One region of the Cytobacillus sp. ABV4_503 genome, then DNA from elsewhere that is predicted to be linked to it. Evidence: a T-box and tRNA genes for the amino acid it is inferred to sense, from the RefSeq annotation. Region 1 holds a T-box; the other regions hold tRNA genes.
What was found. The T-box of region 1 lies ahead of leuS (leucine--tRNA ligase). A T-box ahead of a tRNA ligase gene usually reads a tRNA of that ligase, here a tRNA-Leu.
Positions count from the first base shown of each region.

Region 1 (4,731 bases):
CAAGCGGACCCATGAACATTTCGTATAGACGAAGAGTATCAGCACCGTGGCTTGCAACAATTTCATCCGGATTAACGACATTGCCTTTTGATTTACTCATTTTCTCATTATTTTCCCCAAGAATCATACCTTGGTTAAATAGCTTTTGGAAAGGTTCCTTCGTATGGACAACTCCCACATCGTAAAGGACCTTGTGCCAGAAGCGGGCATATAGAAGATGAAGGACCGCATGTTCAGCTCCTCCGATATAAATATCAACTGGAAGCCATTCTTTCAATTTCTCAGGGTCTGCAAGAGCTTCACTGTTTTTCGGATCAATATAGCGAAGATAGTACCAGCAGCTGCCTGCCCATTGCGGCATTGTGTTTGTTTCCCTGCGGCCTTTTTTGCCTGTTTCAGGATCCACAACATTAACCCACTCATCAATGTTGGCTAATGGTGACTCTCCAGTGCCGGATGGTTTGATTTCCGTAGTTTTTGGAAGCACTAATGGCAGCTGATCTTCAGGCACGGCAGTCATTGTGCCATCTTCCCAGTGGATTACTGGAATCGGTTCGCCCCAATAGCGCTGGCGGCTGAATAGCCAGTCACGAAGACGATAAGTAATCTTCTTAGTGCCAATGCCTTTTTCTTCAAGCCATGTGATCATTTTCTCAATTGCTTCCTCTTTGTTTAAACCATTAAGGAAACCTGAGTTCACATGCTCGCCGTCGCCAGTGTATGCTTCTTTTTCAACATCTCCGCCGGCAACAACTTCTATAATAGGAAGATCAAATTGCTTGGCGAACTCATAGTCCCGCTCGTCATGAGCTGGAACCGCCATGATGGCCCCAGTTCCATAGCTGACTAATACATAATCTGCAATCCAGATTGGCATTTTTTCGCCATTGGCAGGGTTAATCGCATAAGCACCAGTGAAGACACCTGTTTTTTCTTTAGCAAGATCTGTCCGCTCTAGGTCGCTCTTGCTCTTTACTTTGTCAATGTAGGCCTGAACTGCCTCGCGCTGCCCTTCTGTTGTGATTTTATCAACAAGCGCATGTTCCGGAGCAAGAACAGCATATGTTGCACCATATAATGTGTCAGGGCGTGTTGTGAAAACAGTGAACGTGCCATCATGGCCTTCAATATTGAATGTTACTTCTGCTCCTTCCGAACGGCCGATCCAGTTTCGCTGCATATCCTTTAGGCTCTCTGGCCAATCCAGTAAATCAAGATCTTCAAGCAGGCGATCCGCATAAGCTGTAATTTTAAGCATCCACTGTCTCATTGGACGTCGTTCTACCGGATGGCCTCCGCGTTCACTTTTTCCGTCAATGACCTCTTCATTAGCAAGCACTGTTCCAAGTGCGGGACACCAGTTAACAGCTACTTCATCGATATATGCAAGCCCTTTTTCATAAAGCTTTAAGAATATCCACTGAGTCCATTTATAGTATTCAGGGTCTGTTGTGTTTACTTCACGATTCCAGTCATATGAAAAGCCTAACGCCTTTATCTGGCGGCGGAAGGTGTTGATATTCTGTTCTGTGAATTCAGCAGGATCGTTTCCTGTATCAAGGGCGTATTGCTCGGCAGGCAAACCAAATGCATCCCAGCCCATTGGGTGAAGGACATTATAGCCCTGCATGCGCTTCATGCGGGAAAGGATGTCTGTTGCCGTATATCCTTCCGGGTGCCCGACATGAAGTCCTGCGCCTGAAGGGTAAGGGAACATATCAAGTGCATAAAATTTGCGCTTGCCTTTATCTTCAGTTGTTTTGAAAGTTTTATTTTCTTCCCAGTAGCCTTGCCACTTTTTTTCAATCTCCTGATGATTGAAACTCATTTTTGTTTCCTCCTATTAATGAAAATAAAATCAGGCTCTCTTCTTATAAAACATTGTTTGGCTTATGAATAATGCCCGTTGATTTCCGCTGCAATCAACTCAGATAGTTAAACTTAGTCTGTAAGCAACAACCTTTACGAGACAGCCTAAAAAAATAAAAAACCTCTCATCCCAAAAAAGGGACGAGAGGATTATGTATAAATCTCCCGCGGTACCACCCACATTAGTGAACATGTCACTCGCTTCATTCATCCTTAACGCGGAAAACGGCAAGCATTACTGGTACTTCACACTTGCTGCTCAAAGGCGAGTTCATGATGTGCCCGGCTGACTTGCACCTTCCGTCAACTCTCTAAAACGGGCTGCTGCACCACTACTGCTCCTTATCTAAGCATTTTAGTATAAGAATATGACTATTGTAATAAATTTCCCGCCAGGATGCAAGTAGGCTTATCCTGACAGGAATTTAATATCTAGAATATGCAATGCTTTTCGAAAATGTGCCTGTAACTACTGAACAGTATATCCTCCATCAATAACTGCCGCCTGGCCAGTAATTCCTTTAGCTCCGTCACCGGCCAAAAAAATAGCATAATCTGCAATCTCTTCTACCGTCAGCAGCCTCTTTTGCGGCACTAAGGGATAAATAACTTCTTCCAGCGCTTTTTCAATAGGTACATTTCTTGTTTTAGCAAGATCATTCAGCTGATTTCTTACGAGTGGTGTATCTACATAGCCCGGGCAAATGGCATTAACCGTGATGCCATCTTCAGCAGCCTCCAATGCTGCAACTTTAGTAAGGCCTATAACACCATGCTTGGCACTGTTATATGCCGCTTTCCCTGCAAATCCAACAAGACCGTTAATGGATGCCATGTTCAGGATACGGCCGGACTTTTGTTGTTTCATGACGGGCATGACATGTTTAATGGCCATGAACGGTGCAGTCAGCATCACTTTGATCAGAAACTCGAATTTCTCAGTAGGAAAATCTTCAATAAAGGAAACATGCTGCAGCCCTGCATTGTTAATGAGCACATCCAAAGAACCAAATTGGCTGACGGTTTCATTGATGGCCGCTTGTATATCAGACTCTGAGGTCACATCACACTTTAGCCCAAGCGCTTCAAAACCTTCATCCTGCAAATTTTCCGCAGCTTTTTTCACGGCATCTTCCTGAATATCTGTCAAAACAATTTTCGAGCCGTGCTCGGCAAATCTCTTGCCAATTTCATAGCCAATTCCCTGCGCTGCACCAGTTATAAAAACTACTTTGTTTTGTACCATGAATAAGCTCCTTTCAAAAACAAAGCCGGGGCTCTATTTTATGAGCCCCTGCCGAAATTTAGATTCCTAGTCCGAGTGAGAATAATACAATCGCAAGTGCTAAACCAATCAGCGGAACGATTACTGTAACAGCCGCTACCGCTCCATATGCAGCCTGGTGAGATTCCCCGCAGATTGCCCTTACAGTGGTAACGACATAGCCATTATGCGGCAAAGAGTCCAGGGCACCAGATGAAATGGCAACCGTTCTGTGCAGGGCTTCTGCATTGACGCCCATGTCCATATAATGCGGGGCCAGAATAGGCAATGCGATGGCCTGCCCGCCTGAAGCTGAACCGGTCATGCCGGCTATAACACTTACTGCTATGGCACCGCCTATCAGCGGGCTTCCAGGAATGCTTGTCATCCAATCTACTGCTGTGGCAAATGCAGGCACCGCCTTTGCCACGCCGCCAAATCCGACAACAGCAGCCGTATTCCCTATAGCAATCAATGCACCTAATGTTCCATCAGACACAGCATTCCAGAAATTTGTGAAATACTTTCTGTTCAATAGATATGTGGCAATAACTCCGCCCAGTAATGCAAGAATAAGTGCAGATTGTGCAAGAGAGTCATGGAATACGAATGAGATAATTAAAACGACAGCCAATGGGAGAACCCCCATAAAAGGGTGCGGTAATTCTTTATTTTCAGTCACAGGATCCTGCTTGCGGGATTCAAAGGTTTCTCCTTTGTTTACAGCCTTTGTGATCATTCGTTTCAGCCACCAGTAGCCAAAAATCATCATGAACACAGCGACAATTAAGCTGACTTCCCAGCCTGCATATGGAGTCGTTCCAAGAAATTCAATCGGAATCCAGTTTTGAATTTCAGGTGAACCCGCAGAAGTCATCGTAAAGGTTACAGATCCAAAGGCAAGTGCTGCAGGGATGAACCTTCTTGGCAGGTTTGCCTGTTTAAATAAACTTAATGCCATTGGATATACAGAGAACGCAACAACGAATAAACTGACACCGCCATATGTTAATATGGCACAGGAAGCGACAATGGCAAGAACGGCATATTTCATTCCTAACTTATCCACTACCATTTTGGATACACTGTCGGCCGCACCGCTGTCTTCCATTACCTTCCCAAAAATTGCACCCAATAGGAACATTAGGTACCATGATGTAACAAACCCTGAAAAGCCGGACATATAGTTCCCGACCAAATTGGCCTCTCCTTCACCTGCAAGCTGCGGAAACAATGGCATGCCGCTAAAAAGAGCTACAAACAAGGCAGATAACGGCCCGACAACCAGCAGGTTCATTCCCCGCATAGTCAGGTAAATCAGCAGGGCAAGCCCGCCTATTAATCCAATCATACTTAGCATTTCATTTCCCCCTTTGTTTTAAAAATAAGAAAAACCTTGTCATCCCCCTTTTTTGAAAACGTTTGCAAAAAAAACAGATAAATAACTTGCTGAGAAATTATAATGCAAGAGGCGTGCCAACATGAGCCTGCTTGTATGTAAAGGGAATGGTGAACAATAAATGAAACATTATTCCAGAATTCTGGAATACACAGGGAACAAGTCCATTTATATAATAGACTAGTTTTCTGATAATTTG
Region 1 is NZ_JBSWTH010000001.1:3,979,003-3,983,733, forward strand. Features, by position in the region: gene leuS (leucine--tRNA ligase) at 1-1,828, opposite strand, end outside; T-box leader at 2,004-2,227, opposite strand; gene ACXAD1_RS19965 (3-hydroxybutyrate dehydrogenase) at 2,339-3,115, opposite strand; gene ACXAD1_RS19970 (GntP family permease) at 3,174-4,493, opposite strand.

Region 2 (4,731 bases), 1.0 Mb from region 1:
TCGAACTTGGAGATAGCTGGTTCTCTCCGAAATAGCTTTAGGGCTAGCCTCATGTAGTAAGAGTCTTGGAGGTAGAGCACTGTTTGGACTAGGGGCCCCCATCGGGTTACCGAATTCAGACAAACTCCGAATGCCAAAGACTTATCCATGGGAGTCAGACTGCGAGTGATAAGATCCGTAGTCAAGAGGGAAACAGCCCAGACCACCAGCTAAGGTCCCAAAGTATACGTTAAGTGGAAAAGGATGTGGAGTTGCTTAGACAACCAGGATGTTGGCTTAGAAGCAGCCACCATTTAAAGAGTGCGTAATAGCTCACTGGTCGAGTGACTCCGCGCCGAAAATGTACCGGGGCTAAACGTATCACCGAAGCTGTGGATTGACATCTTCCGATGTCAGTGGTAGGAGAGCGTTCTAAGGGCGTTGAAGCCAGACCGCAAGGACTGGTGGAGCGCTTAGAAGTGAGAATGCCGGTATGAGTAGCGAAAGATGGGTGAGAATCCCATCCACCGAATGCCTAAGGTTTCCTGAGGAAGGCTCGTCCGCTCAGGGTTAGTCGGGACCTAAGCCGAGGCTGAAAAGCGTAGGCGATGGACAACAGGTTGATATTCCTGTACCACCTCTTTACCGTTTGAGCAATGGGGGGACGCAGGAGGATAGGGTAAGCGCGCTGCTGGATTAGCGCGTCCAAGCAGTTAGGCCGGTAACGAGGCAAATCCCGTTACCACACAGGCTGAGCTGTGACGGCGAGGGAAATTTAGTACCGAAGTTCCTGATTCCACACTGCCAAGAAAAGCCTCTAGCGAGGGAAAAGGTGCCCGTACCGCAAACCGACACAGGTAGGCGAGGAGAGAATCCTAAGGTGAGCGAGAGAACTCTCGTTAAGGAACTCGGCAAAATGACCCCGTAACTTCGGGAGAAGGGGTGCTCATTAGGGTGCATAGCCCTGATGAGCCGCAGTGAATAGGCCCAGGCGACTGTTTAGCAAAAACACAGGTCTCTGCGAAGCCGCAAGGCGAAGTATAGGGGCTGACGCCTGCCCGGTGCTGGAAGGTTAAGAGGAGAGGTTAGCGCAAGCGAAGCTTTGAATCGAAGCCCCAGTAAACGGCGGCCGTAACTATAACGGTCCTAAGGTAGCGAAATTCCTTGTCGGGTAAGTTCCGACCCGCACGAAAGGCGTAACGATCTGGGCACTGTCTCAACGAGAGACTCGGTGAAATTATAGTACCTGTGAAGATGCAGGTTACCCGCGACAGGACGGAAAGACCCCGTGGAGCTTTACTGTAGCCTGATATTGAATTTTGGTACAGCTTGTACAGGATAGGTAGGAGCCTGAGAAGCCGGAGCGCCAGCTTCGGTGGAGGCGTCGGTGGGATACTACCCTGGCTGTATTGAAATTCTAACCCGCGCCCCTGATCGGGGCGGGAGACAGTGTCAGGTGGGCAGTTTGACTGGGGCGGTCGCCTCCTAAAAAGTAACGGAGGCGCCCAAAGGTTCCCTCAGAATGGTTGGAAATCATTCGCAGAGTGTAAAGGCACAAGGGAGCTTGACTGCGAGACCTACAAGTCGAGCAGGGACGAAAGTCGGGCTTAGTGATCCGGTGGTTCCGCATGGAAGGGCCATCGCTCAACGGATAAAAGCTACCCCGGGGATAACAGGCTTATCTCCCCCAAGAGTCCACATCGACGGGGAGGTTTGGCACCTCGATGTCGGCTCATCGCATCCTGGGGCTGTAGTCGGTCCCAAGGGTTGGGCTGTTCGCCCATTAAAGCGGTACGCGAGCTGGGTTCAGAACGTCGTGAGACAGTTCGGTCCCTATCCGTCGTGGGCGCAGGAAATTTGAGAGGAGCTGTCCTTAGTACGAGAGGACCGGGATGGACGCACCGCTGGTGTACCAGTTGTCTTGCCAAAGGCATCGCTGGGTAGCTATGTGCGGAAGGGATAAGTGCTGAAAGCATCTAAGCATGAAGCCCCCCTCGAGATGAGATTTCCCATAGCGTCAAGCTAGTAAGATCCCTGAAAGATGATCAGGTTGATAGGTCAGAGGTGGAAGCGTGGCGACATGTGGAGCTGACTGATACTAATCGATCGAGGACTTAACCAAGTCATTGGTGAATACTCGGCAAATACTTCTTCATGCATTATCTAGTTTTGAAGGAACGAAGTTTCTTCAATCAAATAGTCCGGTGGCGATAGCGAGAAGGTCACACCCGTTCCCATACCGAACACGGAAGTTAAGCTTCTCAGCGCCGATGGTAGTTGGGGGCTGTCCCCCTGTGAGAGTAGGACGCTGCCGGGCGTATATTATGGAGGATTAGCTCAGCTGGGAGAGCATCTGCCTTACAAGCAGAGGGTCGGCGGTTCGATCCCGTCATCCTCCACCATACAACTTGCCGGTGTAGCTCAATTGGTAGAGCAACTGACTTGTAATCAGTAGGTTGGGGGTTCAAGTCCTCTCGCCGGCACCACTTCAACGAGCCATTAGCTCAGTCGGTAGAGCAGATTGCAGCATCAGTGAATTTCTTCATCTGAATAGCAATCTGTGACAAAGCGTTTAGCTTTGGAACATCTGACTGCACATAACAGGCTTTAGGAATTCTCATAAAATTATGAGCCATTAGCTCAGTCGGTAGAGCATCTGACTTTTAATCAGAGGGTCGAAGGTTCGAGTCCTTCATGGCTCACCATTTTAATTTCATATTGCGGGTGTGGCGGAATTGGCAGACGCACCAGACTTAGGATCTGGCGCCGCAAGGCGTGGGGGTTCGACTCCCTTCACCCGCACCATTCTTTAAGCGGAAGTAGTTCAGTGGTAGAACATCACCTTGCCAAGGTGGGGGTCGCGGGTTCGAATCCCGTCTTCCGCTCCATTTTTATGCCGGGGTGGCGGAACTGGCAGACGCACAGGACTTAAAATCCTGCGGTAGGTGACTACCGTACCGGTTCGATTCCGGTCCTCGGCACCATTTAATTTTATATTGCGCCCGTAGCTCAATTGGATAGAGCGTTTGACTACGGATCAAAAGGTTAGGGGTTCGACTCCTCTCGGGCGCGCCATATTACGGGGAGTAGCTCAGCTTGGTAGAGCACTTGGTTTGGGACCAAGGGGTCGCAGGTTCGAATCCTGTCTTCCCGACCATTAATATTGGGGCCTTAGCTCAGCTGGGAGAGCGCCTGCTTTGCACGCAGGAGGTCAGCGGTTCGATCCCGCTAGGCTCCACCAAAAAAACTTTCAAAAAAAGTTATTGACTCAGGTGTTTAAACCTGATAAGATAATAAAGTCGCCTCAAGCGGCGGATTGATCTTTGAAAACTGAACGAACAAAAACGTCAACGTTAATTCTTTAGTCTTTTTTGAAAAGACAACTTATGAGCTTAATCAACTCTTATATGGAGAGTTTGATCCTGGCTCAGGACGAACGCTGGCGGCGTGCCTAATACATGCAAGTCGAGCGGACAGATGGGAGCTTGCTCCCTGAAGTCAGCGGCGGACGGGTGAGTAACACGTGGGCAACCTGCCTGTAAGACTGGGATAACTCCGGGAAACCGGGGCTAATACCGGATGATTCTTTCCCTCACATGAGGGAAAGCTGAAAGATGGTTTCGGCTATCACTTACAGATGGGCCCGCGGCGCATTAGCTAGTTGGTGAGGTAACGGCTCACCAAGGCGACGATGCGTAGCCGACCTGAGAGGGTGATCGGCCACACTGGGACTGAGACACGGCCCAGACTCCTACGGGAGGCAGCAGTAGGGAATCTTCCGCAATGGACGAAAGTCTGACGGAGCAACGCCGCGTGAGTGATGAAGGTTTTCGGATCGTAAAACTCTGTTGTTAGGGAAGAACAAGTACCGGAGTAACTGCCGGTACCTTGACGGTACCTAACCAGAAAGCCACGGCTAACTACGTGCCAGCAGCCGCGGTAATACGTAGGTGGCAAGCGTTGTCCGGAATTATTGGGCGTAAAGCGCGCGCAGGCGGTTCCTTAAGTCTGATGTGAAAGCCCCCGGCTCAACCGGGGAGGGTCATTGGAAACTGGGGAACTTGAGTGCAGAAGAGAAGAGTGGAATTCCACGTGTAGCGGTGAAATGCGTAGAGATGTGGAGGAACACCAGTGGCGAAGGCGACTCTTTGGTCTGTAACTGACGCTGAGGCGCGAAAGCGTGGGGAGCAAACAGGATTAGATACCCTGGTAGTCCACGCCGTAAACGATGAGTGCTAAGTGTTAGAGGGTTTCCGCCCTTTAGTGCTGCAGCAAACGCATTAAGCACTCCGCCTGGGGAGTACGGCCGCAAGGCTGAAACTCAAAGGAATTGACGGGGGCCCGCACAAGCGGTGGAGCATGTGGTTTAATTCGAAGCAACGCGAAGAACCTTACCAGGTCTTGACATCTCCTGACAACCCTAGAGATAGGGCGTTCCCCTTCGGGGGACAGGATGACAGGTGGTGCATGGTTGTCGTCAGCTCGTGTCGTGAGATGTTGGGTTAAGTCCCGCAACGAGCGCAACCCTTGATCTTAGTTGCCAGCATTCAGTTGGGCACTCTAAGGTGACTGCCGGTGACAAACCGGAGGAAGGTGGGGATGACGTCAAATCATCATGCCCCTTATGACCTGGGCTACACACGTGCTACAATGGATGGTACAAAGGGCTGCGAGACCGCGAGGTTAAGCGAATCCCATAAAACCATTCTCAGTTCGGATTGCAGGCTGCAACTCGCCTGCATGAAGCCGGAA
Region 2 is NZ_JBSWTH010000001.1:4,979,074-4,983,804, forward strand. Features, by position in the region: rRNA gene ACXAD1_RS24820 (23S ribosomal RNA) at 1-2,101, shown strand, start outside; rRNA gene rrf (5S ribosomal RNA) at 2,180-2,296, shown strand; tRNA gene ACXAD1_RS24830 (tRNA-Val) at 2,306-2,381, shown strand; tRNA gene ACXAD1_RS24835 (tRNA-Thr) at 2,390-2,465, shown strand; tRNA gene ACXAD1_RS24840 (tRNA-Lys) at 2,609-2,684, shown strand; tRNA gene ACXAD1_RS24845 (tRNA-Leu) at 2,700-2,784, shown strand; tRNA gene ACXAD1_RS24850 (tRNA-Gly) at 2,793-2,867, shown strand; tRNA gene ACXAD1_RS24855 (tRNA-Leu) at 2,875-2,963, shown strand; tRNA gene ACXAD1_RS24860 (tRNA-Arg) at 2,978-3,054, shown strand; tRNA gene ACXAD1_RS24865 (tRNA-Pro) at 3,060-3,136, shown strand; tRNA gene ACXAD1_RS24870 (tRNA-Ala) at 3,145-3,220, shown strand; rRNA gene ACXAD1_RS24875 (16S ribosomal RNA) at 3,384-4,731, shown strand, end outside.
Region 2: it encodes a tRNA-Leu, which carries the amino acid that the T-box ahead of leuS (leucine--tRNA ligase) is inferred to sense. The anticodon was not compared.

Region 3 (4,731 bases), 3.1 Mb from region 1:
AAAAAGTAACGGAGGCGCCCAAAGGTTCCCTCAGAATGGTTGGAAATCATTCGCAGAGTGTAAAGGCACAAGGGAGCTTGACTGCGAGACCTACAAGTCGAGCAGGGACGAAAGTCGGGCTTAGTGATCCGGTGGTTCCGCATGGAAGGGCCATCGCTCAACGGATAAAAGCTACCCCGGGGATAACAGGCTTATCTCCCCCAAGAGTCCACATCGACGGGGAGGTTTGGCACCTCGATGTCGGCTCATCGCATCCTGGGGCTGTAGTCGGTCCCAAGGGTTGGGCTGTTCGCCCATTAAAGCGGTACGCGAGCTGGGTTCAGAACGTCGTGAGACAGTTCGGTCCCTATCCGTCGTGGGCGCAGGAAATTTGAGAGGAGCTGTCCTTAGTACGAGAGGACCGGGATGGACGCACCGCTGGTGTACCAGTTGTCTTGCCAAAGGCATCGCTGGGTAGCTATGTGCGGAAGGGATAAGTGCTGAAAGCATCTAAGCATGAAGCCCCCCTCGAGATGAGATTTCCCATAGCGTCAAGCTAGTAAGATCCCTGAAAGATGATCAGGTTGATAGGTCAGAGGTGGAAGCGTGGCGACATGTGGAGCTGACTGATACTAATCGATCGAGGACTTAACCAAGTCATTGGTGAATACTCGGCAATACTTCTTCATGCATTATCTAGTTTTGAGGGAACGAAAAAAAGTAAATTTCCTCTTGAAAAATGATAGAAAGACGGTATAATAATACTTGTCTTTGAAAAATAGTCTGGTGGCGATGGCGAGAAGGTCACACCCGTTCCCATACCGAACACGGAAGTTAAGCTTCTCAGCGCCGATGGTAGTTAGGGGCTGTCCCCTTGTGAGAGTAGGACGCTGCCGGGCTGTTTTACAAATATCATTATTCCGCAGTAGCTCAGTGGTAGAGCATTCGGCTGTTAACCGAACGGTCGTAGGTTCGAATCCTACCTGCGGAGCCAAATGGAGAGCTGTCCGAGTGGCCGAAGGAGCACGATTGGAAATCGTGTATACGCTAACCGCGTATCAAGGGTTCAAATCCCTTGCTCTCCGCCATTATAATTTCATATTGGCCCCTTGGTCAAGCGGTTAAGACACCGCCCTTTCACGGCGGTAACACGGGTTCGAATCCCGTAGGGGTCACCATTTTGGAGGATTAGCTCAGCTGGGAGAGCATCTGCCTTACAAGCAGAGGGTCGGCGGTTCGATCCCGTCATCCTCCACCATATTATTGTCGCGGGGTGGAGCAGTCCGGTAGCTCGTCGGGCTCATAACCCGAAGGTCGCAGGTTCAAATCCTGCCCCCGCAATCTGGTCCGGTAGTTCAGTTGGTTAGAATGCCTGCCTGTCACGCAGGAGGTCGCGGGTTCGAGTCCCGTCCGGACCGCCATTTTTACAATATTAATAATATGTGGCTCAGTAGCTCAGTCGGTAGAGCAAAGGACTGAAAATCCTTGTGTCGGCGGTTCGATTCCGTCCTGAGCCACCTTTACTGAATTGATTAGCCGGTGTAGCTCAATTGGTAGAGCAACTGACTTGTAATCAGTAGGTTGGGGGTTCAAGTCCTCTCGCCGGCACCATTTTTTATGTTAATATGGAGGGGTAGCGAAGTGGCTAAACGCGGCGGACTGTAAATCCGCTCCTTCGGGTTCGGCAGTTCGAATCTGCCCCCCTCCACCATTTAAATAGGGGTATAGTTTAATGGTAAAACGAAGGTCTCCAAAACCTTTGATGTGGGTTCGATTCCTACTACCCCTGCCAATATTATTATGGCGGCTGTGGCGAAGTGGTTAACGCATCGGATTGTGGCTCCGACACTCGTGGGTTCGATTCCCATCAGTCGCCCCATAATTTTAAAGTAACAGTACGAGTATAACTCACATATAAATGTAATACGAATGATCAATGGGCTATAGCCAAGCGGTAAGGCACCGGACTTTGACTCCGTCACTCGCAGGTTCGAATCCTGCTAGCCCAGCCATTTTGCGGAAGTAGTTCAGTGGTAGAACATCACCTTGCCAAGGTGGGGGTCGCGGGTTCGAATCCCGTCTTCCGCTCCAGAATAATATTTAATTTATGGCGGCATAGCCAAGTGGTAAGGCAGAGGTCTGCAAAACCTTTACCACCGGTTCGAATCCGGTTGCCGCCTCCATAATCTAAATCTTGACTCGCTGATATACGCCGGGGTGGCGGAACTGGCAGACGCACAGGACTTAAAATCCTGCGGTAGGTGACTACCGTACCGGTTCGATTCCGGTCCTCGGCACCACAAGATTTACTACATTTTAATATGCCGGTGTGGCGGAATTGGCAGACGCGCACGACTCAAAATCGTGTTCCTTCTGGAGTGTCGGTTCGACCCCGACCACCGGTATCTGAAAAGAGGCTTCCTTTATTGGGAAACCTTTTTTTGTTGTTGACTAATATATTTACGTGGAAATTTTAATGCGGATAGCAATTATGAGTGCAACGATTCGGCTGATTAAAATGAAAGTTGTATCAATACAGGGTCCGAACGATTCAGAAGGTAGTTTCGAAAAAGGGTTCTGAACTGTTCGGAAGTAATTCAAAAGGGCATTATTCTTGTCTTGGCAGGAGGAATAAATGACGTTGTGTCTTAATAATGAAAATTGACTAGACTAATAGCTAAAGCGGCAGAATAGTGCCATTCAGTTTCAAAGATGTCATGTGAACGGAACTAATGCAGCAGAATAGAGCACTTAAGGTTCGATGACATCATGTAAACGGAACTAATGCGGCAGAATAATGTCGTTAAGGTTCGAAGATATAATGTGAATGGAACTAAAAGTACTGAATAGAGCCATTCAGTGTTGATAGATTGAATTAAAAGATTCTAATTCATGATTAGTGCGAGGAAAGCCGAAGGGGACATGCCTTACAGTTGAAAGTAAGCTATCACAACAACAAAATTATGGTTTATTCAAAGTAAGAAGTCTTGACATGAATGATATGATTAAAGTTGTTTGATAGTATTTTCCGGATTTTTTTCTTTGAAATAATATCTGAACACCATTCATGCACAATATTGGTTGTTAACAGCATTTCGGGAAACATTACTCTAAATTCTTTAATATTTCTAAGGATTGCCAATTCGACATCTTCTTTGCATCCACAATTGTTACATACTAATGCAGCTCTATGCAATCGCTCCATAAAGTGCTGGCAAGAAGCACACCTTACCCCTTCTCCAATTTCTCAAAGGTATACTCAAATCTCCTGCCATAAGGATTATCCTTCAAATGCATGGACATTAGCTTGTCCGCCAGCATTAAATGTTTTTTATTCGGCTGCTGAGATTTCAATTTTAGCCTGTCTATTAATCGTTTAGTTTGTGCTGGAAGTATAGCAGGAAGATTCATTGTGGCTTGATAAAGATGAAACTCGGGGTTAATAAAAATTAGAAGAGCCTTAAGAGGGGTTTTTACTCCCAATTCCTGCAGAAGTCTTCTCAGGAGAGATTCACTTCGCTGCAGCTGCAGAAGAGGGTTTTTAACTTCAGTATTTGATGGTGCGGTGTACCATCTGTCTTGTTCGATATAAAAGTCTCCCGCATAATTCTTAACTTCAAAAATATAGATGCAGTCCCCAGTGATTAATAGTGAATCTATTTGGAAAAAGGTGTTACTGTAATCGAACAATAAATCATGAAGAATAATCCATTCCTCAGGTAATTCTTCGAGGAGCTGATCAAATATTTTCTCACTTGAAAAACCTTTTTCTAAATTATGAAAGTGGCTGTAATCTTTAGGGGACAGCCGCAATCTTCCATTTAAAAACCGAAGCATCTTTAATTCTACTGGTTCATACCGAAATTTTAATATCATATCTCACATCCCAATATTCAAGATAGCTTCATTCTATGCAATATCTTCCATTAAAAAAAGTTACAATTTAAGAAGTCAAAATATTGCACCATTTTAGTCAATCCAGTCACCTATATATGCAAGCGGTTTCAAATATAATGTAGGAAAGCGTTTGCAAGAAATGAGGGGGCGGTGAAGACAATTGGAGACAAAGGCTGAGATACGGAAACCAGCAGTTAATTCAGAGATAAAAACAGTATCCAGGAAAAAAGCAAATCTGAAAAAAATTCTAACATATAGTGCTTTTGTAGGGCCGGCATTAATTTTTTTCCTGGTGATTCAGATCATTCCTTTCTTGATGGGGATTTATTATTCTTTTACGTCATGGAATGGTGTCAGTTCTGTGGTTGAATGGGTCGGACTTGAAAATTATATAAAGATCTTTAAGAATGATCCTAAGTTTTTTGATTCTTTTATTTTTACTACCAAGTTTATGTTAGCTTCGGTTATTATTAGTAATTTACTAGGTTTTGGGCTTGCATTACTATTGAACGCAGCCTTGAAGTCCAGGAATTTATTGCGGACTGTATTTTTCATTCCTAACGTTATCGGGGGATTATTACTTGGATTCATCTGGCAGTTTATTTTTGTAAAAGGGTTTGCTGCAATTGGAAATCTGACAGATCTGTCCGTTTTTAAGCTTCCGTGGCTTGGGGATGAGACAACAGCATTCTGGGGAATTGTGATTGTGTTTGCCTGGCAGATCAGCGGATATATGATGGTTATTTATATTGCAGCGCTGCAGGGGGTTGATCAGACACTGCTGGAGGCTGCAAGGATCGATGGAGCATCGAGCTGGACACTTTTGACGAAAATTATCATTCCTCTAATTTTGCC
Region 3 is NZ_JBSWTH010000001.1:869,263-873,993, forward strand. Features, by position in the region: rRNA gene ACXAD1_RS04415 (23S ribosomal RNA) at 1-635, shown strand, start outside; rRNA gene rrf (5S ribosomal RNA) at 762-878, shown strand; tRNA gene ACXAD1_RS04425 (tRNA-Asn) at 899-973, shown strand; tRNA gene ACXAD1_RS04430 (tRNA-Ser) at 977-1,067, shown strand; tRNA gene ACXAD1_RS04435 (tRNA-Glu) at 1,083-1,157, shown strand; tRNA gene ACXAD1_RS04440 (tRNA-Val) at 1,162-1,237, shown strand; tRNA gene ACXAD1_RS04445 (tRNA-Met) at 1,247-1,320, shown strand; tRNA gene ACXAD1_RS04450 (tRNA-Asp) at 1,324-1,400, shown strand; tRNA gene ACXAD1_RS04455 (tRNA-Phe) at 1,424-1,496, shown strand; tRNA gene ACXAD1_RS04460 (tRNA-Thr) at 1,515-1,590, shown strand; tRNA gene ACXAD1_RS04465 (tRNA-Tyr) at 1,607-1,690, shown strand; tRNA gene ACXAD1_RS04470 (tRNA-Trp) at 1,698-1,771, shown strand; tRNA gene ACXAD1_RS04475 (tRNA-His) at 1,783-1,858, shown strand; tRNA gene ACXAD1_RS04480 (tRNA-Gln) at 1,917-1,991, shown strand; tRNA gene ACXAD1_RS04485 (tRNA-Gly) at 1,996-2,070, shown strand; tRNA gene ACXAD1_RS04490 (tRNA-Cys) at 2,089-2,162, shown strand; tRNA gene ACXAD1_RS04495 (tRNA-Leu) at 2,191-2,279, shown strand; tRNA gene ACXAD1_RS04500 (tRNA-Leu) at 2,303-2,384, shown strand; gene ACXAD1_RS04505 (nuclease-related domain-containing protein) at 3,208-3,855, opposite strand; gene ACXAD1_RS04510 (carbohydrate ABC transporter permease) at 4,037-4,731, shown strand, end outside.
Region 3: it encodes a tRNA-Leu, which carries the amino acid that the T-box ahead of leuS (leucine--tRNA ligase) is inferred to sense. The anticodon was not compared.